Regions from separate parts of the Ensifer sp. LBL genome, predicted to be linked through region 1. Evidence: riboswitches for the same ligand, from Rfam matches in the RefSeq annotation. Region 1 holds a riboswitch; the other holds the start of a gene.
The links. Region 1 has a riboswitch for cobalamin ahead of nrdH (glutaredoxin-like protein NrdH). Riboswitches for the same ligand answer to the same signal wherever they lie in the genome.
Positions count from the first base shown of each region.

Region 2: linked by a shared signal. The riboswitch ahead of OKW20_RS17720 (CbtB domain-containing protein) and the one ahead of nrdH (glutaredoxin-like protein NrdH) in region 1 are both predicted to bind cobalamin.

Region 1 is NZ_JBNDJY010000002.1:293,333-309,048, reverse strand. It holds gene OKW20_RS08675 (isochorismatase family protein) at 1-342, shown strand, start outside; gene OKW20_RS08670 (LacI family DNA-binding transcriptional regulator) at 423-1,439, opposite strand; gene OKW20_RS08665 (D-tagatose-bisphosphate aldolase, class II, non-catalytic subunit) at 1,561-2,841, opposite strand; gene OKW20_RS08660 (tagatose kinase) at 2,847-3,788, opposite strand; gene OKW20_RS08655 (ABC transporter permease) at 3,812-4,774, opposite strand; gene OKW20_RS08650 (sugar ABC transporter ATP-binding protein) at 4,771-6,282, opposite strand; gene OKW20_RS08645 (substrate-binding domain-containing protein) at 6,393-7,283, opposite strand; gene OKW20_RS08640 (acylphosphatase) at 7,543-7,827, shown strand; gene OKW20_RS08635 (TetR/AcrR family transcriptional regulator C-terminal domain-containing protein) at 7,858-8,526, opposite strand; gene OKW20_RS08630 (multidrug effflux MFS transporter) at 8,716-9,912, shown strand; gene nrdF (class 1b ribonucleoside-diphosphate reductase subunit beta) at 9,995-10,969, opposite strand; gene nrdE (class 1b ribonucleoside-diphosphate reductase subunit alpha) at 11,176-13,329, opposite strand; gene nrdI (class Ib ribonucleoside-diphosphate reductase assembly flavoprotein NrdI) at 13,299-13,715, opposite strand; gene nrdH (glutaredoxin-like protein NrdH) at 13,728-13,949, opposite strand; cobalamin riboswitch at 14,339-14,564, opposite strand; gene OKW20_RS08605 (acyl-CoA thioesterase) at 14,716-15,507, opposite strand; gene metE (5-methyltetrahydropteroyltriglutamate--homocysteine S-methyltransferase) at 15,504-15,716, opposite strand, start outside.
Region 2 is NZ_JBNDJY010000004.1:370,709-386,424, reverse strand. It holds gene OKW20_RS17770 (Lrp/AsnC family transcriptional regulator) at 1-422, opposite strand, end outside; gene OKW20_RS17765 (cystathionine gamma-synthase family protein) at 549-1,832, shown strand; gene OKW20_RS17760 (VOC family protein) at 2,045-2,395, opposite strand; gene OKW20_RS17755 (TetR/AcrR family transcriptional regulator) at 2,514-3,110, opposite strand; gene OKW20_RS17750 (crotonase/enoyl-CoA hydratase family protein) at 3,194-4,009, shown strand; gene OKW20_RS17745 (ArsR/SmtB family transcription factor) at 4,060-4,422, shown strand; gene OKW20_RS17740 (SRPBCC family protein) at 4,419-4,985, shown strand; gene OKW20_RS17735 (DUF1772 domain-containing protein) at 5,055-5,534, opposite strand; gene OKW20_RS17730 (NAD(P)H-binding protein) at 5,531-6,361, opposite strand; gene OKW20_RS17725 (TetR/AcrR family transcriptional regulator) at 6,466-7,158, shown strand; cobalamin riboswitch at 7,157-7,418, shown strand; gene OKW20_RS17720 (CbtB domain-containing protein) at 7,460-7,636, shown strand; gene OKW20_RS17715 (CbtA family protein) at 7,834-8,628, shown strand; gene OKW20_RS17710 (ferric iron reductase) at 8,670-9,524, opposite strand; partial or broken gene OKW20_RS17705 (glucoamylase family protein) at 9,545-10,888, opposite strand; gene OKW20_RS17700 (DUF1194 domain-containing protein) at 11,036-11,830, shown strand; gene OKW20_RS17695 (GntR family transcriptional regulator) at 11,944-12,654, shown strand; gene OKW20_RS17690 (DUF982 domain-containing protein) at 12,932-13,171, shown strand; gene OKW20_RS17685 (glycoside hydrolase family 26 protein) at 13,330-14,346, opposite strand; gene OKW20_RS17680 (hypothetical protein) at 14,535-14,888, opposite strand; gene OKW20_RS17675 (glycosyltransferase family 4 protein) at 15,698-15,716, shown strand, end outside.

The sequences.
Region 1 (15,716 bases):
ATTCAACCGGCTGCGAACCATTCGGTGGTGCGCAAATCGTCGGTCAGCGTTTTTGCCAGCACGGATCTGGGCGCGCAGTTGAAGCAGGCGGGCGTCGAAACACTCGTGATGTCAGGCCTGATGACCCATGCCTGCGTGGCCGGCGCGGCGCGCGACGCGGTGCCGCTCGGCTTCAACGTCATCGTCGCTTCGGATGCCTGCGCGACGCGTGATCTCGATACGGCTGACGGCGATGTCGTTTCGCATGCGGTGCTGCATCGCGCATCTTTGGCGACGATCGACGACACTTTCGGCGATATCCTGACGACCGATCAGGTTCTGGCGCTGCCGCGCCGATCCTGATTGTTGGGCGCGACCGGGCCTCTCTGGAGCGGACTTTTCTGAAAGGTCGCATTCGGGGAGAACGGTTCGCCCGACCCTCGCTAGGCCGACCCGCGCAGCATGATCTCGGCGCTCAGGAGAATGCGCTCGTCCTCGGGGAAGGCGCCGCCGTCGTCGGTGGTTTCCCCGAGCTTGAACAGAAGCAGCTCGATCGCCAGTCGGCCGATCTCGTTGTAGTTCTGCGCCACAGTCGTCAGCGGCGGGCAGGTGTAGCGCGACAGCGGATGATCGTCGTGGCCGGCGACACGCAGGTCCGCGTCGGCATCGCGTCCGACCTTGAGGCCCGACTGGAAGGCGGCGGCGATAACGCCGAAGGCGACGCGGTCGTTGGCGCAGAGTACCGTCTTTGTCGGAAAGCCGCCGGCGCCGAGGATGCGCAGGGTCTCGTCGAAGCCGAATTTTTCAAAATCCCAGGCGGCGTTCGGTGTGGTTTCGACCAGCGCCGGCTCCATCTTCAGCTGCTGCATCGCCTCCAGATAGGCGTCGCGCCGGGCGATCGCGTTGTTGTTGACCGGCGGCATGCCGAAGTAGCAGGGCGGACTGCCGGAGCGGCAGAGATAGTCGACCATCAGCCGGAAGCTCTGGCGGTTGTCGGTGCCGACGAAGGAGGAGCTGTCGTCGAGTGGCGAGTCCACGTAGATCAGCGGAATGCTGGCGCCGAGCGTTGTCAGCGTCTTGTGATGCGACTGCACGCCGAGCGGGGCGATGATGGCGCCGGCGACGTTCATCGACTTGAAGGTCTCGATCGCCCGTTCCTCCATTTCCGGCCGCCCGTCGGAGGAGAGCACGAAGGCGAGGAAACCCGCCTGGTTGGCGATGTGTTCGATCCGGCGCGTCAGCGCCATGTAGAAGGGGTCGGTCGAGTTCGGAACGATGACGCCGAGGATGTTGGTGCGGCGGCGGTTGAGGTTGACGGCGAAGATGTTCGGGCGAAAGCCCGACTGCTTGATCGCCGCCTCGATGGCATCGCGGGTCTTCTTGCGGACCGAGCCTGGATCATTGAAGTATTTGGAGACCGTCGGGCGCGACAGGCCGACGAACTCCGAAAAATCCTCCATGGTCTTGATCTGTCTGTCCACGGTCGCTGTGCCCCATATTGTTTTGATTTCGTTTATAGGTTCATTTCGAGGGGATAGGCAGTACCGGCTCGCAAATATTCACCGAACAGAGGGCCGGCCGCTAAGCGCGGCAGGCCATGAAATAATCCTCGAGAACCCGGTCGACGGCAGCAAGTGCCAGCGGTTTTGCTTGAGCGGCAACTTCGCCGTCGCGCACCCGCTCGTAACTGCCGGGGAGATATTGGCTGATCAGCGTTTCCGGGATCGTCACGCCATCGAGCAACGCCAGAAGTTCTTCGACCGCTGCCGCGACCTTCGGGTGCGGCCAGTAATAGCGGATGCGGTCGCTATAGGAGAAATGCCGCTGCAGTCGCTGGGCTTCTGCCGAGCCGTGGTAATACTTGCCCCAGTTGGCCGGCTCCTCGCGCATCACGTCCTCGGTGACCGCCGCCAGCGTCTGCTTGCGGGCGTCCGGAAAGAGGAAGGCGGCGATCTGGTCGAGGCCGTAAAGCGCTTCGCGCAGAGCGAAGGTCAGGCCCGGGCCGACCTTCAAGATGGCAAAGCCGTCGGAAACAAGATCGCGCAGCGCCTCCGGCGTCTGGTAGTCGGTCGAATGCGCCTCGAAGACGACGCCGTCGAGCTGTTTCAGGCTGGCGCTGAGCTTGGCGGCCTTTGCCCTGTCATAGGCGATGACATTCTCGTTGCCGAATTCGACGCCCGGCTGGACCACAGCGCCGACGACGCGTCCGAAAGCGTCGGCAGCGCCGGCCTTTTCAAACGCCTGGCGATGAATGGAGACGGTCTCGATCGCCGCCTCTGGTGCGGTGACTTCCAGCGTGTCGAGTTCTTCCAGTGCGCCGCCCGGAACCGGCACTTCGGTGCCGATGATATAAACGGGGGCGGTGCCATCCTCGCCGCGAAGGGCAGCTTCGGCGGCGGCGGCCAGACGCGCGGCGCGTTCTGCGGTCATCGCATCGGGCAGCGCCACCGGCTCGCCGGCGCAGCCCATGCTGGTGTCCAGATGCAGCTTGGTGAAGCCGGCCTTCGCATAGGCCTTGATCATCGTCTCGGCCTTGTCCATCGCCTCATCTGCCGGCAGGTGCTTCCATGGGTTCGGGCCGAGATGGTCGCCGCCAAGGATGATCTTTTCCTTCGGGAAGGCGACGCGATCGGCGATCTCGGCAACGAAGCGGGTGAAGTCGGCGGGCGTCATGCCGGTATAGCCGCCGTCCTGGTTGACCTGGTTGCAGGTCGCCTCGATCAGGAGCGCCGCGTCCTCCTTGAGTGCCCGCAGCATGGCGGCTTCGATCACCAGCGGGTGGGCCGAGCAGACGGAGGGAATGCCGCGCGGGCCGGGGCGTTCGGACCAGCGGGCGATGTCGATCAGAAGGTTCTGTTGCATGGCGGTCAGCCCTTTTTCGCGGTGATGAAGGTTTCGAGATCGGCGCGCGCCGAGGCGCCTTCCATCGGGCCGGAGATCATGACGGCGCGCGCGCCCGAGGCGTTGGCGAATTCCAGCGCTTCAGCGGGTTTGGCTCCGTTCAGCCAGAAGGTGACGAAGGTCGCACCGAAGCAGTCGCCGGCGCCGGTCGGGTCGACCTCCTCGGCGGCAAAGCCCGGATGCGAGAGCGTCGTTTCACGATCGAAGTAGCTCGCGCCCTCGGCGCCGCGCTTGACGACAACGGCCTTGATGCCGGCGGCGAGCAGTTCCGCAACGGCTTCCGCCTCGGTCTTTGCCTGCGTGAACAGGAAGAGTTCCTGTCCGCTCGGCAGGAAGAGGTCGGTCTTGGCAAGCACCGTCTGCAGCGCCTCGCGCATGCCGGGGCTGTCGAGGATTTCGGGTCGAAGGTTCGGATCGAAAGAGACGGTGCCGCCGGCCGATTTGATGATCTCGATCGCGGCGATGATGCTCTCGACCACGCTCGGGGCGTAGAGCGACGAGCCCATTACGTGCAGGTGGCTGCAGGTTCTGACCAGCGCCCGGGTTGCCTCGTCGAGCCGGATCGTGCCGCAGGCGCTGTGGCGGATGTTGAAGACGAAGGCACGGCTGCCGTCGGCGCGATAGCGCACGAAGGCGCTGCCGGTGGTGCCGAGCGGATCGACAGCAATACCCGAGATATCGACGCCATCTGCCTTCAACCGGTCGAGGTTGACGTGGCCGAAATCGTCGTTGCCGACGCGCGAGATCATGGCCGCTGCCTGGCCGAGCTTGCCGACCTGGTCGATGAAGATCGCCGGCGCGCCCGACGGGTAGGGACCGATCAAAGGGGTCGCCTGGCGAAAGCCGTCGCCCTTTTCGGTGGCGATGATCTCCACGAGGATTTCGCCGATCGTCAGTATCTTGTGCATGGGGTTGTTTCTCTTCGGAAAGATCAGCGCTTTGCCTGCTTGGCGCGCACGTCGAGCCAAACGGCGATCAGGATCACCAGGCCCTTGACGATGAGCTGGTAGAAGTAGGGGACCGACAGCATGTTCATGCCGTTGTTCATGACGCCGATGATGAGCGCGCCGATCAGCGTGCCGACCATGGTGCCGACGCCGCCGGCAAGCGAGGTGCCGCCAAGCACGGCAGCCGCGATCGCGTCGAGCTCGTAGCTCATGCCGGCATTGGTCTGGGCAGAGAACAGGCGGGACGACAGAAGCACGCCGCTGATCGCCGCCATCACGCCCGAGATCATGAAGATGGTGATCTTCAGACGGTCGACCTTGATGCCGGAATAGACCGCTGCCTCGCGATTGCCGCCCGTCAGATAGGCGCGGCGGCCGAAGCTCGTCTTGCTCAGAAGGATGTGGTTGACGAGGAAGAGCACGGCGACCACCCAGATGATGATGGGCAGGCCGAGGAAACTCTCCGTGCCGATGGCCGTCCAGGTCGAGTTCTCGATCATCGCCGGCGCGCCGTTGGTCGGCAGGCTGACCATGCCGCGGTAGATGCCCATGGTCGCGACGGTGACGATGAAGGATGGCAAAAGCAGCTTTGCCGTCAGCACGCCGTTCAGCATGCCCATCAGGGCGCCGGCGAGAAGCGTGACGACCAGCGCCGGCGCGAAGCCGAGGCCGAAGGCGAAACATTGCGCCCCGACCATGCCGGCGACCGCAATGATCGAGCCGACCGAAAGGTCGATTTCACCGAGCAGGATCACCCAGGTCATGCCGAAGGCGGCGATCGCCACCACGGCTACCTGCTGCAGGATGTTCATGAAGTTGACGACCGACATGAAGCGCGGGTTGAGGAAGGAGAAGATGACGCAGAGCATCACCAGCGACAAAAGGATGCCGCCATACTGTTTCAGGGCACGCAGGAAGGCGGCCTGGACTTCGGATTGCTGTGTCATGATTGGAATCCCGTTGCGTGCGCCATGATCGTTTCCGGGTTGAGGTCGGCACTGGTGAGCGTTGCGCCGATGACGCCTTCGTGCATGACGACGACGCGGTCGCTCATTCCCAGAACCTCCGGCAGCTCGGAGGAGATCAGCAGGATCGCCGTTCCCTCGGCCGCCAGCTGGCGGATGATCTTGTAGATTTCGAACTTGGCGCCGACATCGACGCCGCGGGTCGGCTCGTCGAGGATCAGCACCTTGGGTCGGGTCAGCAGCCACTTGGCGAGCACGATCTTTTGCTGGTTACCGCCGCTCAAGGAGCCGGAGGGCGTATCGAGCGAGTGGGTCTTGATCGCCAGTCGGCCGACTTCCTGGGCTGCCGCCGTGCGTTCGGCGCGGCTGCGGGTGAAGCCGAGCGGGCTGGTGAAGTCGGAAAGGGCGGCCATCGAGATGTTCCAGCCGACACTGTGGCTGAGCACGAGGCCTTCTTCCTTGCGGTTTTCGGTAACGAAGCCGATGCCGCGGGCAATCGCCTCTGCCGGTGAGCGGAAGCGGACCGGTTGCCCTTCGAAGCGCACGGTGCCGGTCGCAGTCTTCATGCCGAACAGCGCGTTCATCACCTCCGAGCGGCCGGAACCGACCAGTCCGAAGAAGCCGAGGATTTCCCCGGGCCGGATGTCGAAGGAGATGTCCTCGAATTCGCCGTCGCGGGTCAGGCCATCGACGGCCAGAACCGGCGTGGCCTTCGCCTTCTGCTCGTGCGCCGGCGGCGGATAGATTTCGTCCATGCGGCGGCCGACCATCAGCGCGATCAGCGCCTCGATGGTGACGTCGTCACGGTCATGGGTGGAGACATATTCACCGTCGCGGATGACGGTGATGTCGTCGCTGAGCCGCATGATCTCTTCCATGCGGTGAGAGATGTAGATGACGGCGACGCCGCGGCTCTTCAGCCGCCCGATGATCTCGAACAGGATCTCGGCTTCGCTGTCGCTGAGCGACGACGTCGGCTCGTCGAGGATGACGACCTTGGCCTCGTGGCTGAGGCCCTTGGCGATCTCGACCAGCTGGCGCTGGGCGATCGAGAGATTGCCGACCTTCTCGCTGACGTCGATCGGCAGGCCGAGATCGGCAACGATCGCACGGGCTTTGGCGACCAGTTCCTTGTCGTTGATGAAGCCGAAGCGGCGCGGCTCGCGGGTCGCGAGAATGTTCTCGGCCACCGTCAGGTTGCTGCAGAGGCTGAGTTCCTGGAAGACGATGGCAAGCCCGAGGGCGGCGGCATCCTGCGGGTTGCGCGGCTGGTAGGGGCGTCCGTCGAGTGCGATTTCACCCGAGGTCGCCGCGTGCACGCCGGCAAGGATTTTCATCAGCGTCGATTTGCCGGCGCCGTTTTCGCCGAGCAGCGTGTGCACCCGGCCGCGCCGGACCTTGAGGCGCATGCCCTTCAGTGCCGCGACCTGGCCGAAGGATTTGGTGACGTTGTCGATTTCGAGAATGGTATCGCTGGTCGAACCAAACATGGCGGCCTCCTTCAGGTCAGCCGAGAGCAGCGCCTCCGGCCAGAGGACGGAAACGGACCCTGATGGGTGCCGCCGCCCCTGAGGTGAGGCGGCGGCTGTCCTGGGAGGACTTACTTCGCGGTGTAGACGCCCGGAACGATCGGCTGTTCGGCCGGGACGGTTTCGCCGGCGGCAACCTTGACGGCGGTGTCGACGGCCTGCTTGCCCATCTGGTCCGGGAACTGCTGGATGACGCCGACCATGACCGGGTTGGTGTCGACGGCGTCGCGGGCTTCCTTCATGCCGTCAAAGCCGATGACCTTGACCTGGGATTCCAGACCAGCAGCCTTGACCGCGACGGCGGCAGCGAGCGCCGCATCGTCGCCGAAGCCGAAGATGCCTGATATATCGGGATTGGCCTGCAGCATGTTCTGGGCAGCGGCCAGCGCTTCGGCGCGGGTGATGCCGGTCTGGATCGCGACGATCTCCATGTCGGGATGCTTGGCGATCGCTTCCTTGAAGCCGTTGACGCGGTTCACCACCGACTGGACCGTCGGGTAGTCGATGACGGCGACCTTGCCCTTATTGTCGAGGACCTTGGCCATCAGCTCGCCGGCCTTGACGCCGCCGGTGAAGTTGTCGGTGCCGATGTGCGAGGTCACGGTCGCGCCGTTGGCCGGAACGTCGACGGTGATCACCTTGATGCCGGCCTTCTCGGCCTTCTCGATCGCGGCGCGTACGCCCTGGCTGTCGACCGGCGAGATGACGATGACGTCGACGCCCTTGACGATGAAGTCTTCGACGTCGGCGAGCTGCTTGTTCAGATCCTGGTTGGCGATCGAAACCTCGAGCTTGACGTTCTTGGCTTCAGCCTCGGCTTTCATCGCGTCGGCGAGCTCGATGTAGAACGGATGCTGCTGGGTCAGCAGCGATGCGCCGATACCATCGGCGAAGGCGGTGGAGGCGAGGAGCGACAGCGCCGTGCCGGCGACGAGCGACTTCAGAATGCGGGACATGTTCATGGTTTCCTCCCTGGAAACGGCGCGGGCCTTCTTGTGTCTCAGCCAAGCTGGCGAGGCCCTCCCACCGCCGTCTTGGTGAGGCCGTAAAAACCATAAAAGTTTTCGCGCGTCAACTTTTAAAAATACACGAACAAAATATTTGAAATGTAGTGTGGAAATTTTTAGGTTGCAGTGGTCGCCTTTCCAGTCCATTTGCGGGTGGCTTGTCTTTCCGCCACCCTGCGCCAGATTGCGTGATAGACGACAAGGGAGACGAGCCATGGCTGAGGCTGATAAGACGGCGCTGGTCCGGATTCTCGGGCGTGTGCAAGGCGTTAGCTTCAGGGTCTGGACGCGCGACGAGGCGCGCAGGCTCGGTCTTGTGGGATGGGTTCGAAACGAAGCGGATGGCTCGGTGGCTGCGTTGATCAGCGGTCCGGAGGCGGCAGTCACTCTCATGCTAGAGCGTCTGCATGACGGCCCGCCGGGTGCATGGGTTTCGAAGGTCGTTGCCGAATTTGTCGACGCGCCCGAGCACATCGGTGATTTTCGCATCACCAGATAGGTCGGGATCGGTTTCTGGCGACGGGTGGCGTTAGCCCACCGAGGCCGCTGCCGGCCGGCCATAGGCGCGCAGGAACGTCTTCACCGCCCTGCGGGCGCTGATCTCCAGGTCTTCTTCGCTCGGCGTTTCACCGAAGAGCCCGCCCATCTGCAGGTCCGCCTTGATCAGCGCGATGAACTGGCGCGCTGCGAGGTCGAAATCGTCGATGTCGAGCGGCGCCACGTGGGCAAGGCGCGCAAACAGCGCCGCCAGCGCCCGGTCGGTCTTGCCCGGTCCCTGCTCCCGCCAGAACTGGAACAGATGCGGATAGCGGTTGCCCTCGGTCGAGATCAGCTTCTGGATGAACTTGGCGTCCTGGTTGCAATTGCAGTTCTTGTTGAGGCGCACGGCAAATTCGACCAGGTCTTCCTCGAGATTGTCGGCATTTTCGGGAAAGGTCGCGAGGATGGAGAAAAGCACGCCGTTCACGCGATCCATGATGTCCTGGATCACCGCCATGAACAGCGTCTCTTTCTCGCGGTAGTGATTGTAGATGGTCTGGCGCGAGACCCCGGCAACGACCGCGATCTCGTCGATGCTGGCGCCGGAAAAGCCTTCCCGACAGAAAACATCGGCCGCGGCCTCCAGGATCGAGAGGCGTTTCGCGAATTGCCCTTTCTGCGGGCGAGCGTCAGCCGAGGCCAAATCAAATTTCTTCATGGAGCGAAGATAGGCCCCATTGACGATTTAGACAATACTGTCTAATTTTACACTTGTGTCCAAATTAATGGACGAGATAGTCAGCGCAGGATGCGGTTCCCCAACGCTCTATCCTGGCACGACGATGTCTTTGAGTTTCAATCCGGGCGGCAGCGGTTCGGCTGGCGCGATTTCTGAAAGTTCATTGCCATGACAACGTCCTTCCTTCGCACGGCGATCGTGCTCGGCCTGATCTCGGCGATCGGCCCCTTTGCAATCGACATGTACCTGCCGGCCCTGCCGTCGATCGGCAAAGATCTGGCGGCCGAAAACGGCGTGGTGCAGCTCAGCCTGCTGGCCTTCTTCATCTCCTTTGCCATCTCGCAGCTGATCTACGGTCCACTCTCCGATATCTGGGGCCGCAAGGCGCCGCTTTACCTCGGCATCGGCCTCTTCACCGTCGCCAGCATCGGCTGCGCGCTTTCGACCGACATCGAAACCCTGATTGCCTTCCGCTTCCTGCAGGGCATCGGTGGTGCCGCCGGCATGGTCATCCCGCGCGCCGTGGTGCGCGACATGCACACCGGCGTTCAGGCGGCGCGGCTGATGTCGATGCTGATGCTGGTCTTCAGCATTTCGCCGATCCTCGCGCCGCTCGCCGGCAGCGCCGTCATCGGCTTCTACGGCTGGCGCGGCGTGTTCTATGCGGTGACCATTGCCGCCTTCATCGGCCTGATCCTGCTGTCGACGCAGTTGCAGGAAACCCGGCCGAAGAAGGACCGCGCCGACAGCAGCATCGCAAGCGCGCTTGCCGCCTATCGCCTGCTTCTGTCCGACCGCAACTTCCTGACGCTGACCTTCATCGGCGGTCTCGGCATTTCCGGTTTCCTCGTCTATCTCGCTAACTCACCCTTCGTGCTGATCGACCACTATGGGCTGACGCCGACGCAATATAGCCTGGCGTTCTCGATGAACGCCGTGTCGTTCTTCGCGGTGTCGCAGGCGACCGGCTGGCTCGGCGAGCGTTTTGGCCTGGTGCGCGTCATGCATCTTGCCGTCGGCGCCTTCGCGCTCACCATGGTCACGATGTTCATCGCCATGAGCCTCGGCTTCAACCAGTTGCCCGTTATGGCTGCCTTCCTCTTCGTCGGCTACGGCGTGCTCGGCCTGGTCATCCCGACCTCGGCGGTGCTGGCGCTCGAAGACCACGGCGAGATCGCCGGCACGGCGTCGGCACTGATGGGCACGCTGCACTTCGTCACCGCCGCCGTCGCCATGGTGGTCGCGACCATCTTCTTCGACGGCACGGCTCTGCCGATGGCCGGCGCGATTGCCGCTTGCGCCCTTGCCGCCTTCCTGCTGACCCAGGCCACGATCGGCCGAAGCCGGGTGGTCGCGGCAGAATAGGGGCTGTTATTGCTGAACCAAAAGGCCGGCGAGGATGTCCTCGCCGGCCTTTTGTTGTCAGGTGTGCACGGATGGACTGCGCTTAAAAATCCCAGTCCTCGTCCTCGGTCGCGACCGCCTTGCCAATGACGTAGGAAGAGCCGGAGCCGGAGAAGAAGTCGTGGTTCTCGTCGGCGTTCGGCGAAAGGGCGGAGAGGATAGCGGGATTGACCTTGCAGGCTTCCGCCGGGAACAGCGCCTCGTAGCCGAGGTTCATCAGCGCCTTATTGGCGTTGTAGTGCAGGAACTTCTTCACGTCTTCGGTGAGCCCGACGCCATCATAAAGCGCCTCGGTGTATTTCGCCTCGTTGTCATAGAGTTCGAGCAGCAGGTCGAAGGCGAAATCCTTGATCTCCTGGCGGCGCTCCTCGCTCAGACGCTCCAAAGCGCGCTGGAATTTGTAGCCGATATAGTAGCCATGCACCGCCTCGTCGCGAATGATGAGGCGGATCATGTCGGCGGTGTTGGTGAGCTTGGCGCGGCTCGACCAGTACATCGGCAGGTAGAAGCCGGAATAAAACAGGAAGCTCTCGAGAAAGACGCTGGCGACCTTCTTCTTCAAGGGATCGCCGGAGGAATACTCCGCCATGATCAGCGCCGACTTCTTCTGCAGGAACTCGTTTTCCTCCGACCAGCGATAGGCGTCGTCGACGTCAGGCGTCAGGCAGAGCGTCGAGAAGATCGAGGAATAGGAGCGCGCGTGCACCGCCTCCATGAAGGAGATGTTGGAAAGCACCGCCTCCTCGTGCGGCGTGGCCGCATCCTCCATCAGCCTGATGGCGCCGACGCCGTTCTGGATCGTGTCGAGCAAGGTGAGGCCGGTGAAGACCCGGATCGTCAGCGTCTGCTCCTCGGATTTAAGCGTCGCCCAGGAGGGGATGTCGTTGGAGAGCGGCACTTTTTCCGGCAGCCAGAAATTGCCGGTGAGCCGGTTCCAGACCTCCAGGTCCTTGTCGTCCTCGATCCGGTTCCAGTTGATGGCGCGGATGCGGCTTGTGGTTTTGGTGTGCATGTTCATGTCGTTGTCCTCTCGGGCGTAAAGCCATCTCATCCGTGCGGTGCGGGTTGCCCCTCATCCGCCTGCCGGCACCTTTTCCCCGCGCGCGGGGAGAAGGGACTAGCCGCACCGTCATGATGCATCCGTCGGCGTTGCGTGGGGCACGTCCCCTCTCCCCGCAAGCGGGGAGAGGGTTAGGGTGAGGGGCACTTAATGGGTACGGAGTGCTACAGCGCGCAGGAAACGCAGCCCTGGACCTGCGTGCCCTCGAGCGCCATCTGGCGAAGACGGATGTAGTAGATGGTCTTGATGCCCTTCTTCCAGGCGTGGATCTGGGCGCGGTTGATGTCGCGGGTCGTCGCCGTGTCGCGGAAGAACAGCGTCAGCGACAGGCCCTGGTCGACGTGCTGGGTGGCGGCCGCATAGGTGTCGATGATCTTCTCCGGCCCGATCTCGTAGGCGTCCTGGTAGTATTCGAGATTGTCGTTGGTCATGAAGGCGGCCGGGTAATAGACGCGGCCGATCTTGCCTTCCTTGCGGATCTCGATCTTCGAGACGATCGGGTGGATCGAGGAGGTCGAGTGGTTGATGTAGGAGATCGAGCCTGTCGGCGGCACGGCCTGGAGGTTCTGGTTGTAGAGGCCACCTTCGATCACTGCCCGTTTCAGGTCCAGCCAGTCTTCCTGGGTCGGGATGGCGATGCCGGCTTCCTCGAACAGCGCCTTCACCTTTTCGGTCGCCGGTAGCCATTCGGCCTCGGTGTATTTGTCGAAATAGTCGCCAGAGGCGTATTTCGAGTTTTCGAAGCCAGCGAAGCTCTTGCCCTTTTCGACCGCCAGCCGGTTCGATGCGCGGATGGCGTGGTAGGTCACCGTGTAGAAATAGATGTTGGTGAAATCGATGCCTTCTTCGGAGCCGTAGAAGATGCGCTCGCGGGCGAGATAGCCGTGCAGGTTCATCTGCCCGAGGCCGATCGCGTGGCTGTCGTCGTTGCCTTTCTCGATCGAAGGTACGGACGAGATGTGGCTCATTTCGGAGACGGCTGTCAGTGCCCGGATCGAGGTCTCGATCGTCTGGCCGAAATCCGGGCTGTCCATGGCAGCGGCGATGTTCAGCGAGCCGAGGTTGCAGGAGATGTCCTTGCCCATGTGCTTGTAGGAGAGGTCGTCGTTGAATTCGCTCGCCTCGCTCACCTGCAGGATTTCCGAGCAGAGGTTGCTCATGGTGATGCGGCCGGCAATCGGGTTTGCCCGGTTCACCGTGTCCTCGAACATGATGTAGGGATAGCCGCTCTCGAACTGGATCTCGGCGATGATCTGGAAGAAGTCGCGCGCCTTGATCTTGCGCTTGCGGATGCGGGCATCCTCCACCATCTCGCGATACTTCTCCGTCACCGAGATTTCGGTGAGCGGCACGCCATAGACCTGCTGCACGTCATAGGGCGAGAACAGGTACATGTCCTCGTTGTTGCGGGCGAGCTCGAAGGTGATGTCGGGGATGACGACGCCGAGCGACAGCGTCTTGATGCGGATCTTCTCGTCGGCGTTCTCACGCTTGGTGTCGAGGAAGCGCATGATGTCGGGGTGGTGGGCGTGTAGGTAGACAGCACCTGCGCCCTGACGCGCGCCAAGCTGGTTGGCATAGGAGAACGAGTCCTCCAAAAGTTTCATGACCGGGATGACTCCGGAGGATTGGTTCTCGATCTGCTTGATCGGCGCGCCCATCTCGCGGATGTTGGTGAGCGACAGCGCCACGCCGCCGCCGCGCTTGGAAAGCTGCAGCGCCGAATTGATGGCGCGGCCGATGCTCTCCATGTTGTCCTCGATCCTCAGCAGAAAGCAGGAGACGAGCTCGCCGCGGCTCTTCTTGCCGGCATTGAGGAAGGTCGGCGTCGCCGGCTGGAAGCGGCCGGAAATGATCTCGTCGACGAGGTCGCGGGCAAGCGCCTCGTTGCCGCGCGCCAAGGCCATCGCCACCATGCAGACGCGGTCTTCGTAGCGCTCCAGGTAGCGCTTTCCGTCGAAGGTTTTGAGCGTATAGGACGTGTAATATTTGAAGGCGCCGAGGAAGGTCGGGAAACGGAACTTCTTCGAATAGGCGTGGTCGTAGAGATCGCGCACGAAGTTGAACGAATACTGGTCCAGCACTTCCTGCTCGTAATAGCCCTCGATCACCAGATAATCGAGCTTTTCCCGCAGGTTATGGAAGAACACCGTGTTCTGGTTGACGTGCTGCAGGAAGTACTGTTTTGCCGCCAGCCGGTCCTTGTCGAGCTGGATCCGGCCCTCCTCGTCATAGAGGTTCAGCATGGCGTTCAGCGCATGATAGTCGAGCGCTGCTTCCGTCGCCTTCAGGGGGCGTTCGAGTGTCGTGACGTCCAAAATCGTTCCATCCCGTGTCTGACATTGGCGACGTCCTCTTCGGTTCCGAGAAGTTCGAACCGGTAGAGGTAGGGCACCCGGCACCTGGCCGAGATCACGTCGCCGGCGATCCCGAAGGTCGCGCCGAAATTGCTGTTGCCCGCAGCGATCACGCCGCGGATGTGAGAGCGGTTGCCCGCGTCGTTCAGGAAGCGGATCACCTGTTTCGGCACGGCACCTCGGCCATCGTCGCCGCAATAGGTCGGTACGACGAGCACATAGGGCTCCGAAACCGTAAGTGCATCCTTACTTTCCCTAAGCGGTATGCGGGCTGTGCGAAGGCCGAGTTTCTCAACGAAGCGATGGGTGTTTTCCGAGCGGCTGGAAAAATAGACGATCAGCCCCATCGCTTCTCTCCCTCAGGAAAGCGCGCTGATCATGTCCGGGCGGAACCCCGCCCAATGCCGTTCGCCGGCGACGACCACTGGAACCTGCCGGTAGCCGAGACCCTGCACGAGCGCGAAACCGTCGGAATCCTCCGAGATATCGACGATGCGATAATCGATGCCCTGACGGTCGAGCGCGCGGGTGGTGGCGGTGCATTGGACGCAGGCAGGTTTGCTGTAGACGGTGATCGACATGGGTTCCTCGTGAGGGGCTGGCAAATGGGCGCAAAAAATCGGCGGGCCGCGCGAACGCGAACCGTGGGCTTGGCGATAGGGCATGAAACATCGCTCCCCGGTCGCCTCGACCGGAGCGGATGTCGGCAAGCTGGTCCATGTGCAGCTACGCGACCTGGCCGGCTCGTTCTGGTCGGGCGCTCCGGAATTTCCGCGGATGCGGACTCTCAGGGCGCGGCCTTTCGATCAGGCGCGCAACAATGCGCACCCGTCCGCAGAAGGTGGATCTGAACTGGAAGAAACTGACATGACTTCACCCCGAAGCTTTCGACAGGCTGCCGGGGAGATGTCGAGACGATCGGGCAGGCTCATCCTGCCACGCACTCAACCCCTCCGGACACCCCGCCCGTGGACGTTTGTTGCTCGAGGCAGGTCTCCTGGCTTACGGGTCAAAGCTTCCATCCCGACCTTCCCGAGGCCTCATGCCTCAGTGGTCCAATTCCGGACAGTCGCTCGCCGTCTACAGTTGCGGGGGCAGCTACGGCATAGCCTGAGCGGAAACCCGCCGGCGCACCGTATTCCCGTCTTAGCTCCCAATCCTTGCGAATCGGAAGAACCTCGAACACTAGATATAGTAGTTCATCGCAAATCTGCGTCAATAGGTTCTATATGCTGGAGGCGGGGGTGCAGAGGTCTTTTCTTTTTCGGTGTGGATAACGGGGAGTAAATGGCGGCGCGCAATCAATCCTGTGGACCGAGGGCGCCATGAGCGACACTCCCGGCTTGCTCAGGCGGCGAAGGCCGCAACCGGGCGGTTGCGGCTGTCGACGGCCACCATCACGAAAGTCCCGGTGACGGTCAGCAGACGCACGCCGCTGAGCAGTTCTTCCGACCAGAGCTCGACCTCTATCGTTGTGGAACTGCGTCCGGTCCGGGTGACGCGCGCCAGCGTGTCGACGATCGTTCCGGCGGCGACACGCCGCTTGAAATCGCTACTGCAGGAGGCGAGCACCATCGCTTTGCCGGTCAGCCGGGTCGCGGCGACGAAGGCCGCCTTCGTCATCTGGGCGAGTGCATCGCCGCCAAAGAGCGCGCCGGCGCTGTTGGTCTGGCCCGGAAAAACGATGTCGGTCATGCCGACGAAATTGGCCGCGGGCACAGCCGGCGCGGGCTCGGCGAGCGGCGGAAGGTGCCAGTCGGCACCTTTGTCCTGCGGCATTCCAACCATGGTGAACTGTCCGCGTGAGCAAAGATCGCGGCCGCCGGTCGCAAGGTCTTCGGCCACCATCTCGACGTCGACGACCATCGAGCGCCGCCCGACGCGCACCGGGCGGCCAGAGAAACTGACGATCTGGCCGATGCGGGCGGGTGCGCGAAAGTCGATCCGGTCGCAGGAGGCAGTGACGAAGGGAACGCGGCCGTGGCGGGTGGCGACGATGAAGGCGATCCGGTCCATGAGCGCCAATGCGGCACCCCCAAAGAGGGTGCCGTGATGATTGGTGTCGCCGGGAAAGACGATATCGACGAGGGTCTGTGGCGCCGGGGGTTCCCCCGACGCCGCTTCCGTGTGGTCCGTCATGCGCGAAGCGCCTTGCAGGGATCATCCGCGAAGGCCTGGCGCAGGGCGCGCGCCGCCGCCACCATGTTGACAAGTGCTGGCCGGGTTTCCTCCCAGCGCCGGGTCTTCAGCCCGCAATCCGGGTTGACCCAGATCTGCGCCGGCGTCAGCCCTTCGGTCGCGCGCTCGATGAGGTGCACCATTTCAACCACCGCCGGTACGCGGGGCGA
Region 2 (15,716 bases), on a different contig from region 1:
CTCGTCTCGATCGAGGCGACGCATTTGAGCCTTGCAATCTTTTCCTTGATGAAGCGCTCGTATTGATCGAGGCCGGCGCTCATCACCTTCAGCACGTAGTCGCGCGAGCCGGTCACCAGATGGCATTCGAGCACCTCGTCCCAGCCGCGCACCGCCTCCTCGAACATGACGATCTCGTCTTCGTGCTGGCGGCTGAGCGTAACGGTCGCAATCGCCGTCATCGTCCAGCCGTCGACTGCGGGATCGACCAAGGCCGTATAGCCGCGGATGACGCCGGTCTCTTCCAGCCGCCGCAGCCGGCGCAGGCAGGGCGACGCCGAGAGCCCCACCCGCTCGGCAAGCTCGTTGTTGGTGAGCCGGGCATCCGCCACCAGCTCCTTCAAAATCCTGCGATCCGTCTCGTCGGCAATTTTCTGCGCCATATCTTTCCAACTCAGCCAAATCTTTGCGCAACTCAAGGCGATCCGGCCGGAAATAGCAAGGATCGGCCCAAGCATCTGATATAATTTGCCTGTCAGTCGAGTCCGCTTCGCTTGAGGAGACAAGCCATGACCGCACCGCATCCCTCCAAAACCCACATCGGAAACCACAAGCTGCATCCTGAAACGCAGATGCTGAACTATGGTTACGATCCGGAACTGTCGGAGGGCGCGGTCAAACCACCGGTCTTTCTGACCTCCACCTTCGTCTTCCGCTCCGCCGAAGAGGGCCGCGACTTCTTCGACTTCGTCTCCGGCCGCAAGGAACCGCCGGCGGGTGTCGGCGCCGGCCTCGTCTATTCGCGCTTCAACCACCCGAACAGCGAGATCGTCGAGGATCGCCTCGCCGTCTACGAGCGCACCGAAAGCTGCGCGCTGTTCTCGTCGGGCATGTCGGCGATCGCCACGACGCTGCTCGCCTTCGTCAAGCCGGGCGACGCGGTGTTGCACAGCCAGCCGCTCTATGGCGGCACCGAGACGCTGCTTGCCCGCACCTTCCTCAAGCTCGGCGTTGCGGCCGTCGGCTTTGCCGATGGCGTCAACGAAGCGGCCGTCAGCGCCGCCGCAGAAGAGGCGATGGCCAAGGGCCGGGTCTCGGTGATCCTGATCGAGACGCCGGCGAACCCGACCAATAGCCTCGTCGACGTCGCCATGATCCGCCGCGTTGCCGATGCGATCGGCAGGAAGCAAGGCCATACCCCTGTGGTCGCCTGCGACAACACGCTGCTCGGACCCGTCTTCCAGCGGCCGATCGAGCACGGCGCGGACATCTCGCTCTATTCGCTGACCAAATATGTCGGTGGCCATTCCGACCTCATCGCCGGTGCCGCGCTCGGCTCCAAGGCGGTGATGAAGCAGGTGAAGGCGCTGCGCGGCGCAATCGGCACCCAGCTCGATCCGCACTCCTGCTGGATGCTCGGCCGTTCGCTGGAAACGCTGTCTGTGCGCATGCAGAAGGCCGACGACAACGCCCGCATCGTCGCCGAATTCCTGCGCGACCACCCGAAGGTCGAGCGCATCCACTACCTGCCCTTCCATGGCGAGGACACGCCCGTCGGCCGCACCTTCAAGGCGCAATGCACCGGCGCCGGCTCGACCTTCTCCTTCGACATCGCGGGCGGCCAGGAGGCGGCTTTCCGTTTCCTCAATGCGCTGCAGATCTTCAAGCTCGCCGTCAGCCTCGGCGGCACGGAATCGCTTGCCAGCCACCCGGCGGCGATGACCCATTCCGGCGTGCCGATCGAGGTGCGCCACCGCATCGGCGTGCTGGAATCGACCATCCGCCTGTCGATCGGCATCGAGCATCCGGACGACCTCGTGGCCGATCTTTCAAACGCGCTCTCGCTCGCCTGATGTAAGAGGCCGCCGGTTTCGCCGGCGGCCTCTTCGCTGATTTCAGATGGCGCAATTCCGGACGGAAAACCGCTGCGCACTTTTCCTGGGATTGGCTCGCTTGACTGGCGCAATTCCGGACGGAAAACCGCTGCGCACTTTTCCTGGGATTGGCTCGCTTGACTGGCGCAATTCCGGACGGAAAACCGCTACGCACTTTTCCTGGAATTGCTTTAGTGCGCCAGGATGTTGACGATATTGCCGAATGGGTCGCGCATGTAGAAACGGCGGACGCCCCAGGGCTCGTTGGTGATGTTGTAGACGATTTCGACGCCGGCGGCCCTGGCGCGTTGATAGGCCCGGTCGACGTCGTCGACCTCGATCGAAAGCACCGGCACCGGCGTATCGTTGCCGCCCTCGCTGGCGATGCTGACCTGCGGCATCGCGGCCTTGCCCTCGGCGGCAAAGGTCAGGATCCAGCCATGGTCCATCACCACGTCCAGTTCCAAAAGGTCGCCGTAGAAGGCGCGCGCCACCTGCGGGTCCGGGGCGTAGACGTTTGAGACGATACGCTTGACGGTCATGGATTTCCTCCTCCGGTGAGCCGCAACGCGGCCACATCGGCGCTCAATGGTTGGCTCCTGGCGCCGCATCCTATATTGCCCGCCGATGGCAGCCGTTTGAAGCGGAAGTTGCAGCGCGTCAGGACCCCTTCCCGTCCGCCCCGGCAAGAGCCACCCGCACCAGCGTCGCCGCCGCCTTGCCCGCCATCTCCATGTAGCTCGCGTCCCGGTGCAGCAGTACCACCGCGAAACTGCCGTCGAGCAGCAACAGGATCTGTTTGGCAAGCACGGCGGGCTCCACCGCACCCGCTTCGGCGAACGTCTCTGCCATCCACGCCTCGAACTTCTTCTTGTGGGCAGCACCGATGCGGATCGCCGGGTGGCCCGGCATGTTGGCGAGCTCGGCCGAGGTGCGCAGGAAACCGCAGCCTTTCCACTTCGGGTGGCGCGCCGTCCGCGCCAGGTTGACGAAGATCGCCTCGACCTTGTCGGCAACATCCCCGTCGCCCGCGTCGAACCACTTGCGGAAGAGTTTCAGATTGGGCTGGTCGCGACCTTCGAGATAAGCGGCGATCAGCTCGTCCTTGCTGTCGAAATGATAGTAGAGCGTGCGTTTGGTCACGCCCGCCGCTTCGGCCACCGCATCGACGCTGACGGCGCGGATGCCCTCGGCGTAAAACAGCTTCTCCGCCGCTGCGACGAACACGTCCCGGGTCGACTTCTCTGCTTTCGTCATCTCTCAAGTATACCGACTAGTGAATATACATCCCATCTTCCCTCACCTAGCTTCTCCCCGTCAACACCTGCCGGAGAGCAACCATGTCGAACACCGTGCCGCTGCAGATTTCCGAGGACATCGCCCTCCTCACTCTCAACCGTCCGCAGAAACTGAACGCGCTGAACTACGAGCTGATCGACCGGCTCATGGGCCTTCTCGACCAGATCGAGGTGAACCATGCCGTCAGCGCGGTGATCATCACCGGCGCCGGCCAGCGGGCCTTTTCCGCCGGCGGTGATATTCATGAGTTCTCGGACAGCGTCGCCAAGGGCGTGAACCCGGCCGTGCGCGATTTCGTCCGTCGCGGTCAGGGCCTGACGGCGCGGCTCGAGGCCTTCCCGAAACCGATCATCGCCGCCGTCAACGGGCTTGCCTATGGCGGCGGCTGCGAGATCACCGAGGCCGTGCATCTGGCTATTGCCAGCGACCGGGCGCGCTTTGCCAAGCCGGAGATCAAGCTCGGCATGCCGCCGACCTTCGGCGGCACCCAGCGGCTGCCGCGGCTTGCCGGCCGCAAACGCGCGCTGGAATTGCTTTTGACCGGCGAGGATTTCCCGGCCGATCGCGCGCTGGAGCTGGGGCTCGTCAACCGCGTCGTCCCGCATGACGAACTGATCGCGTCCGCCCGTGACCTGGCAAAGCGCATCATGGCGCACTCACCCCTCGCCGTCCGCTCGATCATCACTGCCGTCACCCGCGGCCTCAACATGTCGATCGCCGAGGGATTGCAGGTCGAGAGCGAGCAGTTTGCCCAGATGGTGCCGACCGACGACCTTGCCGATGCGCTTGCCGCCTGGAAGGGACGGCGCATCCACGACGACCCGCCGCGGCCCGGTCTTTTTTCGCGATATTTTTAAATTCAACCGAACGGTTGACAATTAGGTACATCGAGACGATATTCAACAATATGGTTGAATATCAGAACGCACATCTCGATGCCGTGTTTCACGCGCTTTCGGACCCGACGCGGCGCGCCATGCTCCAGGACCTCTCGCAGGGCGAAAGACTGGTGGGAGAGCTTGCGGCGCCGTTCTCGATCTCGCTGGCCGCGGCATCGAAGCACATCAAGGTGCTGGAAGGAGCAGGTCTGGTGCGCCGCGAAGTGAAAGGTCGCACGCATGTGTGCCGGCTCGATGCCGCGCCGATGCATGCAGGCATGGAGTGGATGCGCCACTACGAAGCCTTCTGGCGCGCCCGCATCGACGTACTCGAGGCGCTGCTTCTCGCCGAAGACGCCACCAACCAACCTGATCCGGAGGATAAGCCATGACTTCGTCTGCCACAGCCTTTGCCGGCGCCGATTACGGCCGTGTCGTCGCACCGGACGCGGTGCGCATCGAGCGCCTGCTTCCCGGCCCGATCGAGCGGGTCTGGTCCTATCTGACGGAGGAGAGCAAGCGCCGCCTCTGGATGGCGTCCGGAACGATCGGGTCGAAGGAAGGGGCCGAGGTCGAGCACGTCTTCCGCCACTCGGAACTGACAGCGGAAGACGACCGGCCACCGCAGAAATATGCCGAGCACGCCGGCGAGGTGCGCAATTACGGTCACGTGCTCGCCTGGGAGCCGCCTCGGCTGCTGGCCTACACCTGGAACGAAGAGACCGGCACGCCCTCGGAGGTCCGTTTCGAACTCAGCCCCCGCGGCGACAAGGTGCTGCTCGTCGTCACCCACAAGCGCATCGCCGACCGCGCCATCATGACCAGCTTCTCCGCCGGCTGGCACGTGCATCTCGACATTCTGCGCGCGCTGCTGGAAGGCGAAAAGCCGGCGGCCTTCTGGAGCAAGTTTGCCGATCTTGAAGCGCAATACGACGCGCGTATTCCCAAGCCCTGACGGCGGGATGGGTTCAGAGGTCAGGACGCGCGCAGGCGCCGGCAAGGATCCACTTGCCGGCGCTTTTCGTCAGGCACGGGCGAAACCGAGAATGAAGAACGCCAGCGCGCCGATCGACGCGAAGCTGCGCACGTGGTTCCACCAGACCCAGTCGGTCAGATAGCGCTCACGCCAGAGATCGGTCGCCGCCTGGCCGGGCGCTGCGGCGGCGAGCGCATCGTTCATCGGCACGTTGAAGACGATGGTCACCAGCAGCACGCCGACGACATAGGCGACACCGCCGGCGGCAAGCCACCACCGGCCCTCGCCGCCCGAGAGGAAGGCGACGACGATGAGCGCCAGGGCGAGCAGCGCCGTGCCCATGAAGGCGCTGAGGAAGATCGGGTTCTGGATCACGACATTGATCGCATTCATCGCAGCGATCCCCTGCTCCGGCGGCAGCCGCGACAGGGCCTGCATGATGCAGACCGAGAAGATGAAGAACAGTCCGGCCATCAGGCCGGAGCCGATCGCGGCGGCAAACGCCAGAGCGGGGATCAGGGGGATCATGCGGCAAGACTCCATACACCGGTTGCTGCGGTTTCCCGAGCGTAGGCTGCAAAGTCACGCGGACGCCGCCCAAGCACATGCTCGACATCGGACGTCAGGTTTGAATTGCGCCCGTCGAGCACCGAGGTGAAGAGATAGCGGATGAGTTCGACATAGTCATCAGGCACACCGTCGGCCTGCAAATGTGCCGCGAAGTCGGCAATCGGGATCGCCTGATAGGAGATCGGACGGTTGGCAGCCGCGGCGATTTCGGCCACGGCGTCGGCAAAGGTCATCAGCCGCGGGCCGGTCAGCGAATAGACCTTGCCGATATGGCGGTCGTCGAGAAGCGCTTCGACAGCGACGTCGGCAATATCGTCGCAGCTGACGAACGGCTCGGTCACCGTGTCCACGGGCAGGAAGACGGAACCGCTCAAGACACCCTCGGCGAGGAAGCCTTCGTCGAAGTTTTCGAAGAACCAGCTGCCCCGGATGACCGTCCAGTCGGCGCCGGAGGCCTGCAGCGCGCGCTCTGCCGCTTCCGCCTCGTCCTCGCCACGCCCCGACAGCAGCACCAGCCGCTTGACGCCGGCGCTGACGGCAAGGCTCGAGAACTTGGCGATCACCTCGACGGAGCCCGGCACCGCCAGATCCGGCTGGAAGCAGACATAGATGCGATCGACGTTTTCAAGGACCGGCGCCCAGGTCGTCTCTTCCGTCCAGTCGAAGGAAGGCGACGCCGAACGGGCACCGATGCGCACCGCGACGCCCCGCTCCCGAAGGCGCTCGGCCACCCGCCGCCCCGTCTTGCCGGTACCGCCCAAAACCAATGTGATTTTCTGAGACATCGTTTCCTCCTGAGGTTCCACCAACAAACATGAGTATCTCTCACATTTGCAAATGTGATAAATCCTCGTATTTTAGGAGTCAAGTCAAAATGTGAGCATTACTCATGATTTCAGATGCAAGCCCCGCCACGCTTCCCGCCGACGACGAGCCTGCGCTGCGCCGGACACCGAGCCAGAAGCGCAGTCGCGAGCGCGTCGAGCAGATCCTTGCCTGCGCGACGGCGCTCATCCAGGAAAAGGGCAGCGACGCCATGCGCATGAGCGAAGTCGCTGAAAAGGCTGGGATTTCGATCGGCTCGCTATACCAGTACTTCCCCGACAAGGCGGCAATCGTGCGCACGCTCGCCGAGCGCTACAATGCGGTCTGCAACGAGTGCATCGCGGCCGAACTGGCCAAGGTGACCTCGATCGCCGAGTTGCGCGACGCCTTCTCGCTTTTGTTTGACATCTATTACGAGATGTTCCTCGCCGAGCCGGTCATGCGCGACATCTGGTCGGCGATGCAGGCCGACAAGGCGCTGCGCGAAATCGACCTTGCGCAAAGCCGCGCCGGCGGAAAGCTGCTGGCCGATGTCTGGGCCCGGCTTGTGCCGGCGACGCCGCGCGAGGAAATCGACAGCGCCGCCTTCCTGATCATGCATCTCGGCGACTGCACCATGCGGCTTGCGGTCTCGGTCGATCGGGCCGAGGGCGACCAGATCGTCGAGGCCTACAAGCGCATGACCATCAAGGATTTTGTCGCGGATGGACCGCGCGGCGGCGCAGGCTCAATTGACAACTCCATGACAGAATCCTAATCATCTGGGATCGATTGGTTCCCGGGACGCGAACGCGTTTCGGGAGTAAACGGGAACGTGACGGATGGACCCACTCTGGGCATTCAAATCACGGCCGACCCCGCGACTGTAGAGCGACGTCGATCTGCCATTCCGGAGCGATCCGGAAGAAGCCACTGGAAAGGCCGCGAGAGGGCGGCCGAACTGGGAAGGCGAGGCAGACCGAGGGCATCGAGCCCAACGCCGTGAGCCAGGAAACCTGCCACTCGATGCGGGCATAGGGCCCAACCGGGAATTTCCCGATGCCATCACGGAGGTTGTCATGGCTACGTCTACCATTTCGAGCACCCCGCTCTCCCTCAGCGATCGTCTGACCGCTGGCGTCATCGCGCTCTTCATCGGCGCATTCCTCGTCTTCGGCGCCGGCCTTGCCAACTCGGCCGTGCTGCACGACACGGCGCACGACACCCGCCACTCCTACGGCTTCCCCTGCCACTGACCGATGCCTCGGAACGTCAACAACGTTCCGCATCGAACAATCTGCGGACCTGAACACATCCGGCCCGAGCCGGATGTCGGCTTGTGTGCATCCCGGTTTTTCCGGCGTGCGAACGCCATCCGCAGCACAGGCAAAATGGGAAGGCTCAAGGACCACGCCGCAGCGCGTGGCTTTTGTCGTTATCGAGGGATTTCAAGATGATTGTCAGAACGCTTCTGGCCGCGATCGTGGCTGGATTGATTGCCGGTGTCTTCATGACCGGCGCCCAGGAATTGCGCGTCACGCCGCTGATCCTGCATGCAGAGGAATTCGAAGGCGAGGCTCCGGCCCCCACCGAACAGCCCGCCGCCCAGCCGGGTGCGGCACAGCCTGCCGCGGAAAACCACGACCAGCATTCGTCGCTCAAGGCCGTGTCGCCGCTTAGCGCCTTGCTCGACGCATTGTCGCCGATCACACCCGCCTATGCCCATGAGGGCGAGCACGAGGAAGGCGGCATCATGTTCGGCATGAGCCGCTTCTCCGGCACGCTGATCGCGAACCTCGTCACCGGTTCCGGCTTCGGCCTGCTGCTCGCCGGCGTCAGCCTGGTGATCGGCTATCCGATCACGCTCAGGAACGGCGCGCTCTGGGGCGCCTGCGGCTGGCTTGCCGTGCACATGCTGCCGGCGATCGGCCTGCCGCCGGAACTGCCTGGCTTTCCGGCCGCCGAACTGGGTGACCGCCAGACCTGGTGGCTGGCAACGGTCGCGCTTTCGGCCGTCGGCCTTTATCTCGTCGTCCTGCGCGAGGAGATCGTCTCCAAGGTCGCGGGCCTCGTGCTGATCGCAGCGCCCCATGTCTACGGTGCGCCGCAGCCGCTCGACATCACCAGCAACGTTCCGGCCGTGCTCGGCGCAGAGTTTGCGGTGGCCGCACTCGCCACTACGCTCGCCTTCTGGATCGTGCTCGGCGTCGTCTCCGGCTTCATCAACGAGCGCTTCGTCAAGGCATAGTGGTCGCCGATCACGGATCGTCAGCAAGGCGACGGCGGGGTTCAGGCCCCGCCGTTTTGCATGAGATGCGCCGCCAGCCGCGCACGGCGATCTTCCGGCTCCAGCAGGACGCAGGTGTCGCAGAAGCTTCCGCCCTCCGTCTTGAAATAGAGACAGCAGCCGCAGCGGATCCGATACTGGCGTGAAATGTGTTCACCACTTGCCGGATCGACAGCCGCAATCTGCTCATAGCAAAGCTCATCAGAATAGAGCCGCGAGCCGGGCCGCTTGACGATCGCCAGCGCCTCGGCCATGCCGCGCGCCTCATCCCCGATCGCGCGGCCGATTTCGAGGAACGCGCCGGCCAGGGCATCCGCCGCGAGCCGCCACTGCGCCCCGCTCGAGAGGCCTGTCCGTGCCTTCAGGACTGCAATGACGGGTGCCAGATGAGCGACGAAGCCCTGTTCAAAAGCGCTGACGCCCTCCTCTCCACCCTTGCGCCCCATCGCCGGCGGCTGGAAGCGAAAATGATAGCGTTTGCCCGTGACTTCGGCACCACGGTGAAGCCGCGCCCAATCCTCGAAACGAATGCCGGCGACCTCCGGCTGCAGCCCGGCGCCGAGATGGAACGCGCCGAGGACCACGCTCAGCTGACGGCTATAGAAGGCGATCAGATGCGCCGCGCGGATCCGGTCGGTCATGCCGACCCCGAAGAAATCCTGATAGGCGAGCCCCGCCTCAAGGCCAGCGCTGCCCGCAGCCCAGAAGTCGCCCGGCGCGCTGAATTCGCTGGCCGCCGGCCCGAACGAGACGGCAGCCTCCGGAAACTGGGCACGCAGACGGTCGGCGACGGCCAGCGCCTGCGGCGCAAATGCGTCCGCGATCGCCGCTGTCGGCCGGTGGTCGTTCAAGCGCATGCCGTCTCCTTCGCCCATTCTCATCCCTTGGCGCTGGATGCGGGCGGATTGCCACGCGCACCCTCCCCCTGCCGCAGCCAGCCACCGTCGAAGCCCGCTCGTTGAAGACCAAGGCGGATCGCCGGTATGCCGCGCATCAGCGTCCAGACAAGGCCGCTTCGCCAGTTCTCGATCATCATGACAACGAGGCCCTGGTCAAGACCGACGACCCGCGCATCGATCCAGCCCTCCGGCCCGCCGCCACCGAGGCTTGGGTTGAAGCCGCCGGGAAAGCGCCCCTCGTTCAGAAGCCCCGGATAACTCTTCGCCATATGCACGAGGGAGGCCTGCGCCGCCTCAGGCTCGAACGGCAGGCAGGCAAGCGGCGCCCAGGGCACGAGCGTGCCGTCATCAGGGCCGTAGGGCGCGCCGCGGTTCACATAGCCGAAAAGCCGCTGCTGGCGCCCATCGCGAAGCCGCAGCCGGCCGCGCGGCGCATGGCAGGCGCTGAGGCCCCACAGGTGTTCACCATATCCGGCAAAGCGTCCGGGATTGGAGCGCGCATGGTCCCGCTGCAACTGGATGGCGCGCCGGGTATTTTCGAAATAGTCCGTTCCCCGCTCCCGCATCGGCCGGTCGGCCAGCCCACGCAGATCGAGCCAGGCCTGCGGGAAGAGATGGATGAAGAGCGGCGCCGCATGCAGGTGCGGCCGGCCCTCGACGGGGATCCAGTCATGGCCCTCGGCATAGGCCGCATAATGCTCCGGTTCGATCGCATGCTCGGGCGCGCCGAGTGCCAGCATATAGAGCAGCAACGCTTCGCTATAGCCCCGCCAGCGATGTTTCAAAAACCGCCCCGGCGGCCGCCAGCCCATCGTCAGCGTATCGCCGCGATTGAGCGCCCAGCGCCAATCGACCCGAGCATAGAGCCGGTCAGCAAGCGCACGGATCTCGCCTTCGACCGCGTCGTTCCGACAGAAATAGGCGGAAGCGGTCAGGACGCCGGCGATCAACAGCGCCGTATCGACCGTTGAAAGCTAGCTCTGCCAGGCGCGCTCGCCGGTCCGCATGTCGAGGAAGTGGTAGTAGAAGCCGCGATAGCCGGTCGCCTGCCGGTGGCGGGACTGCGGGCTTTGGGCAAGGAAGCGCAGGGTCGCCACCACGCGCCGCGCCGCATCGCCGCGCGAAAGCCAGCCGCGCTCGACGCCGATCGGGTAGCAGGAAAGGCCGAAGCCGGTCGCGGCGATACTCGCCGGCGCGCCCGGCAACGCGGTGTCGGCGATCAGCCCGGTGACCGGATCGGATTGTTCGAGGAAATAGCCGAACGCTGCCTGCTGCAATCGATCGATCTGAAATCGCTCGGTATTTTCGCTTCGCTGCTGCATCCCGCCTTTCCCGGTCGGCATCCGGGCTCATGCATGACCCGGCAAAATCACTCTTTAGTGAAGGCCAACTACACCCAAACGGTCGCCGAAATCCAATCTTGTGTTACAGTCTTCTAATCTGACCGCGCGCAATGACTGGTTGAAGCGATGTTGAGCGTGTTGGCGTTACTCCTTTCATTGAGTGGTGGCCCGAGCCCATCGACCGCCGAGGCGACGAATGTCGACGTCGAACTGATCCTGGCGGTCGACATGTCCGGCTCGATGGATCTCGACGAGGCCCGCATCCAGCGGGCCGGCTATGTCGAGGCGTTGCGGCACCGCGACTTTCTCGATGCCGTCGAAAGCGGTCAGCTCGGCCGCATCGCGATCGGTTATTTCGAATGGGCTGGAACGGTGAACGAATCCTCCGTCGTCGCCTGGCGGGTGATCGACACCGCCGCCGACGCGGATGCCTTCGCCAAGCTGATCGAGCAGCGCCCGGTCGGCACGCGGCGCGGCACCTCGATCTCCAACGCCATTACCTACGGCACCGCACTGATCGATTCCAACGCGTACAGCGGCGTGCGGCGGGTCATCGACATCTCCGGCGACGGGCCCAACAACATCGGCCCGCCGGTGCTTCCGGCCCGCGAGACCGCGATCGCGCGCGGCATCACCATCAACGGGCTCGCGATCCTCATCCGCCCGTCGGTTTCCACCGGCCCGCTCGACCAGTATTATGCCGAATGTGTCATCGGCGGCCCCGGCTCCTTCGTGCTGCCGGTGCACGAGCCCGAAGATTTCTCCATCGCGATCCGCCAGAAACTGGTGCTCGAAGTCAGCGGTCTGCAACCGCCGCCGACGATACGCTATGTCGATGCCTTCCCGGCCCCCGACTGCCTGGTCGGCGAGAAACTGCGGCCCGGCTTCCTCGACCGGGTCTATCCGGAACTCGACAAGTAGCCTCGCCCGACCTGAGGATCATGCGCAATCCCACGCAACCTTTGCGCGTCAGATTGTCGTTTCCCTTCGCCTCGTCCGACGATAAGATAGCGCGTTGCTTCGCGGATCGATTCATGTCCTTGACCACCACGCCCCATCAGGCCGAACTGGCCACCGACATCGGCAGTCAGCATATCCGCGATACGTTGCGCGATGCGATCGTCGAGCGGCGGCTTGCGCCTGGCACCAAGCTTTCGGAAAGCGACGTCGGCGAACTCTTCAATGTCAGCCGCACACTGGTGCGCGCCGCTCTGCAGGCTTTGTCCTATGAAGGACTCGTCAACGTCGAGAAGAACCGCGGTGCTTTCGTCGCCCACCCGTCCATCGACGAGGCGCGCCAGATCTTTGCGACCCGCCGGCTGATCGAGCCCGGTGTCGTGCGCGCCGCCGCCGCCCGGATCGGCAAGGCGGAGGTGTCAGAACTCAGACGCATGCTGGCAGCCGAGCGGCAACTGACCGAACAGCGCGGCCAATCGGCCCGTCGTGCGGAGATCAAGGCATCGGGCGATTTCCACCTGGCGCTTGCCGACCTCTCCGGTAACGCGATCCTGCGCCGCTTCATGGACGAACTCGTCGCCCGCTCCTCGCTGGTCATTGCACTCTACGGACAATCGACCGTTTCGAGCTGCGGCCACAGCGAACACGACGAAATCGTCAACGCCATCGAGCGCGGCGACATCGACGCAGCCGCACGGCTGATGGTCCACCACATCGACCATATCGAAGCCGACCTCGACCTGCGTGTTCTGAAATCGACCGACCTTAAGGCTGCGCTGGAACTCTGATCCCGCTTGCGCCTCAGTGTTCTCGGTAGGCGGCCACAACCTGCCCCGGCCTGGATCTTCGAAACCTTTCAACACCGGTCCGAACTCCACGGCGCGTCCCTGCCGCACGTCCCTTCGTTCGCCATCGACGAAGATGCGCCCACGAAAAGATCCCGCTCGCAAAGCCGAAGAGAAGTCGGCTGCCGTCAGCACGGACAAAAATCGACCGGCAACGTGGAACCATCCCGTCGCTCTTGCGTTGCCCTCTCGCTCGAAAAGACTGTGAACGAGGAATGCAATGAGCGAGAAACTCTTTCCCACTCCCATCCCCCTGAAACTATCGGCAAGACGGCAGACTGTGGTCAGAACGGTGTTCGAGGCCGTGGAACTGCTCCGGCAATGGCCGGGCCGTCGTGGACGGGAATATCGCGCAGCCCTGAGGCGTTGCCTGGATGCGCTGGATGGATTGACGAGTACGGACCGGGCGAGCCGCTGCTTTGCTGCCGCCGCCCGGGAATCGGGCCTGTTGCTGGCCTGATCCGGCGACCAGGATGTTCCGGAACCACAAGCGTGGTCCGGCACAATCAAGGGCGCGGAGTTTGAAGCTTTCACGATGCGCCGAAGGACGATCGGCGCGTCGCCCCGACCGAAGACGCCTCTGCTGCAATCAGCAAGATTTAAAGTCGCGCGCGGCGATCAGTCTGCGAGCTCGGCCGCTTCTTTCGGTCCGCGGTCGGCAAGCGCCTTGAGCGCCGCCTTGTCGAGCCGCCAGTCCGGCGCGCCGTAACCGAGCGGCCACTTGTACGGCTCCTTGTCGTTGAAGAAGACGACGGTTGTCAGAAGCGGGAAGGCCTGGCGGTAGGTCTGCTGATCCAGGATTTCGGCATACCATGCGCGCCTGTAGTCGGCCGAGCCGGAGACCCCGAGTTCGGCGACGATCACGGGCTTGCCGTAACGCGAAACGCGCTGGTACTTTTCCTTGAGCGCTTCGACGAAACGCCGTTCGCGCCCCCAGTAATCGACATCCATTTTCTGCAGGCCCCAGACCGGGATGCCGATCGCATCGACGACATCGTCGCCCGGATAGTAGGCCGCGAGATTGCGATGGCCCTTCGGCGACCAGACATAGCGTGCAGCCGGCGCCAGTTCCCGGCACTTGCGCACGAAATAGCGGAACGCCGCCTTGTAGCCTTCGCTGTCGCGGCGCGCCCAGGGATAGCGCTCGCCGGGCTCTTCCATCTCATGGCCCCAGCGAATGTAGACCTGTCCGCCGAAATCGGCGGCGCGCGTGCAAATGTCGGTGATCTCGCGATCGAAGCGGCCCTTGCCGATATCGGCAAACAGCCGGTTGCCACCGGCGCGCCAGTCGGCGGCGTGGGTATAGGGCTCGACCGACAGCATCAGCGCCCGACCCTGTCGTGCCGCGTTCGCGAATTTTCGCTTCAGCTGCGCCCGATCCGGTTTCTGCCAGTAGACGAAGACATGCTCGAGCGTCAGCGCGTCGCTGTCTGCGACCGCGTCATGCGGATCGTAGACACCGATTTCCACCGTGCGCGCTTCCCGACCTCTTGCCTCAGGCGTGATGGCGGCGGTCGTCATCGTTCGGTCGATACCGTCGATGGCATCCTGCGCGCAGGCCGGCGTCGCTCCGGCAACCGCCAGAAGCACCAGCGCGCCAGCGCCGAGGACCGATCTTGGTAATGCAATAGGCAACGATATTCTCCGGCGGGCCACATGTCGCACCGCATGAAATCAGACATGGCTTGCTGCGCGCTGGAAACCTGTGCGACCGCGAGGCCGTGGGCATCATGCCCGGATGGCGAAAAGGCCGGCCGCTACGGCTGTCGACCGCCGCAGTGTCCATGATCGGTTGCGCCCGGCTTGCCGAACGCGAAAGGCCGTTAGAGCGATGCTCTCAGGAAGCAGTGCGACGTGCGCCCGAAGCCGCTCGGCGAGCAGATATAGGGCGCGCGGCCGAGATAGGCGGTCGTGCGTCTGCGCGTCGGCGCCGGCTCGACGATATCCTCGTCCGCCTCGGCGACTTTCAGATCCTTCGCTTCCTTGCGAACCTTGATCGCCGGGCTGGCATAGGCGCTCGAATGGCCCGAAGCAAACAGCGGCGTTTCGCTGATGACCGTCGACGAGCAGCCGGCGGACAGAAGCAGGAGGCTGAGAACTGATGTTGTCGGTACGAGAAACTTGAAACCCGAAACGGCGGTGCGGCTTGCGCCGGCACATGCGGATTTGATTCGCATAAACGTCCTTTCGAATAGCGGTCCAGCCGCCCGGGGCTTCCATAGGGCGAAACGGCGGCGATCTTCAACCCCCTCCTTCATTATTCATTGCTTAAATTAAAAATTCCTTTCGCGGCGTTTTCCGCCATGGTTGTGCCGGCCACTTTCGCCATGCGCTGACGGACGTCGGTGCCTCACGGACAACAAGCGCACAGCATCGGCGTGGGCTATCAGCGAAACAATTTCGGAAAAGCAAAGGCTTGCCGAGGCGGCCGCATCGCGCCATCGGCGAACGGCGATCCGTCTCCGCCGCTTCCGCACCACCACGCCCGGTGGCAATCTCCGGCTGACGCCACGGCTGATACCCCCTGACAAAAAAAATCGACTCGCCGCCGGCTCGTCACCGAAATCCGCAGCACGGCCGGCGCGCCGGAACGAAGGATTTCCCTCACTCCCATTTTTAGCTATCGCGCATTTACAGATCCTTGACCTCTGATGGCCACCTTGGAGCGAGGCGCAACATGTTTGAGCGTATGCGCCCACTCCAAAACTGCCCGCCTCCCGCGGGCATTTTTTTGTGGCCCTCCGCCCCAAGCGCATCGCCGACCGGCATTGCCCGAGACCTCCCCCTTCTCCTGCGCGCGCCGCAGACGCTCGGCGCCCGCAATCGTCCCACGGGTTGAGAACTTTTCAAGGTCCGCCCCCTGACCCCGACGGCCAGGAAGCCGCGATCGCTTCGCGCCTGCGTGTTTACCACACTGCGAAAGTCCCATTGCGCGAATTTAAGGAGTTGTTAATAATAAAAAGGGGAGAGCGAGGGGCAATCCAAATTGCATCAGGGCACGGGTA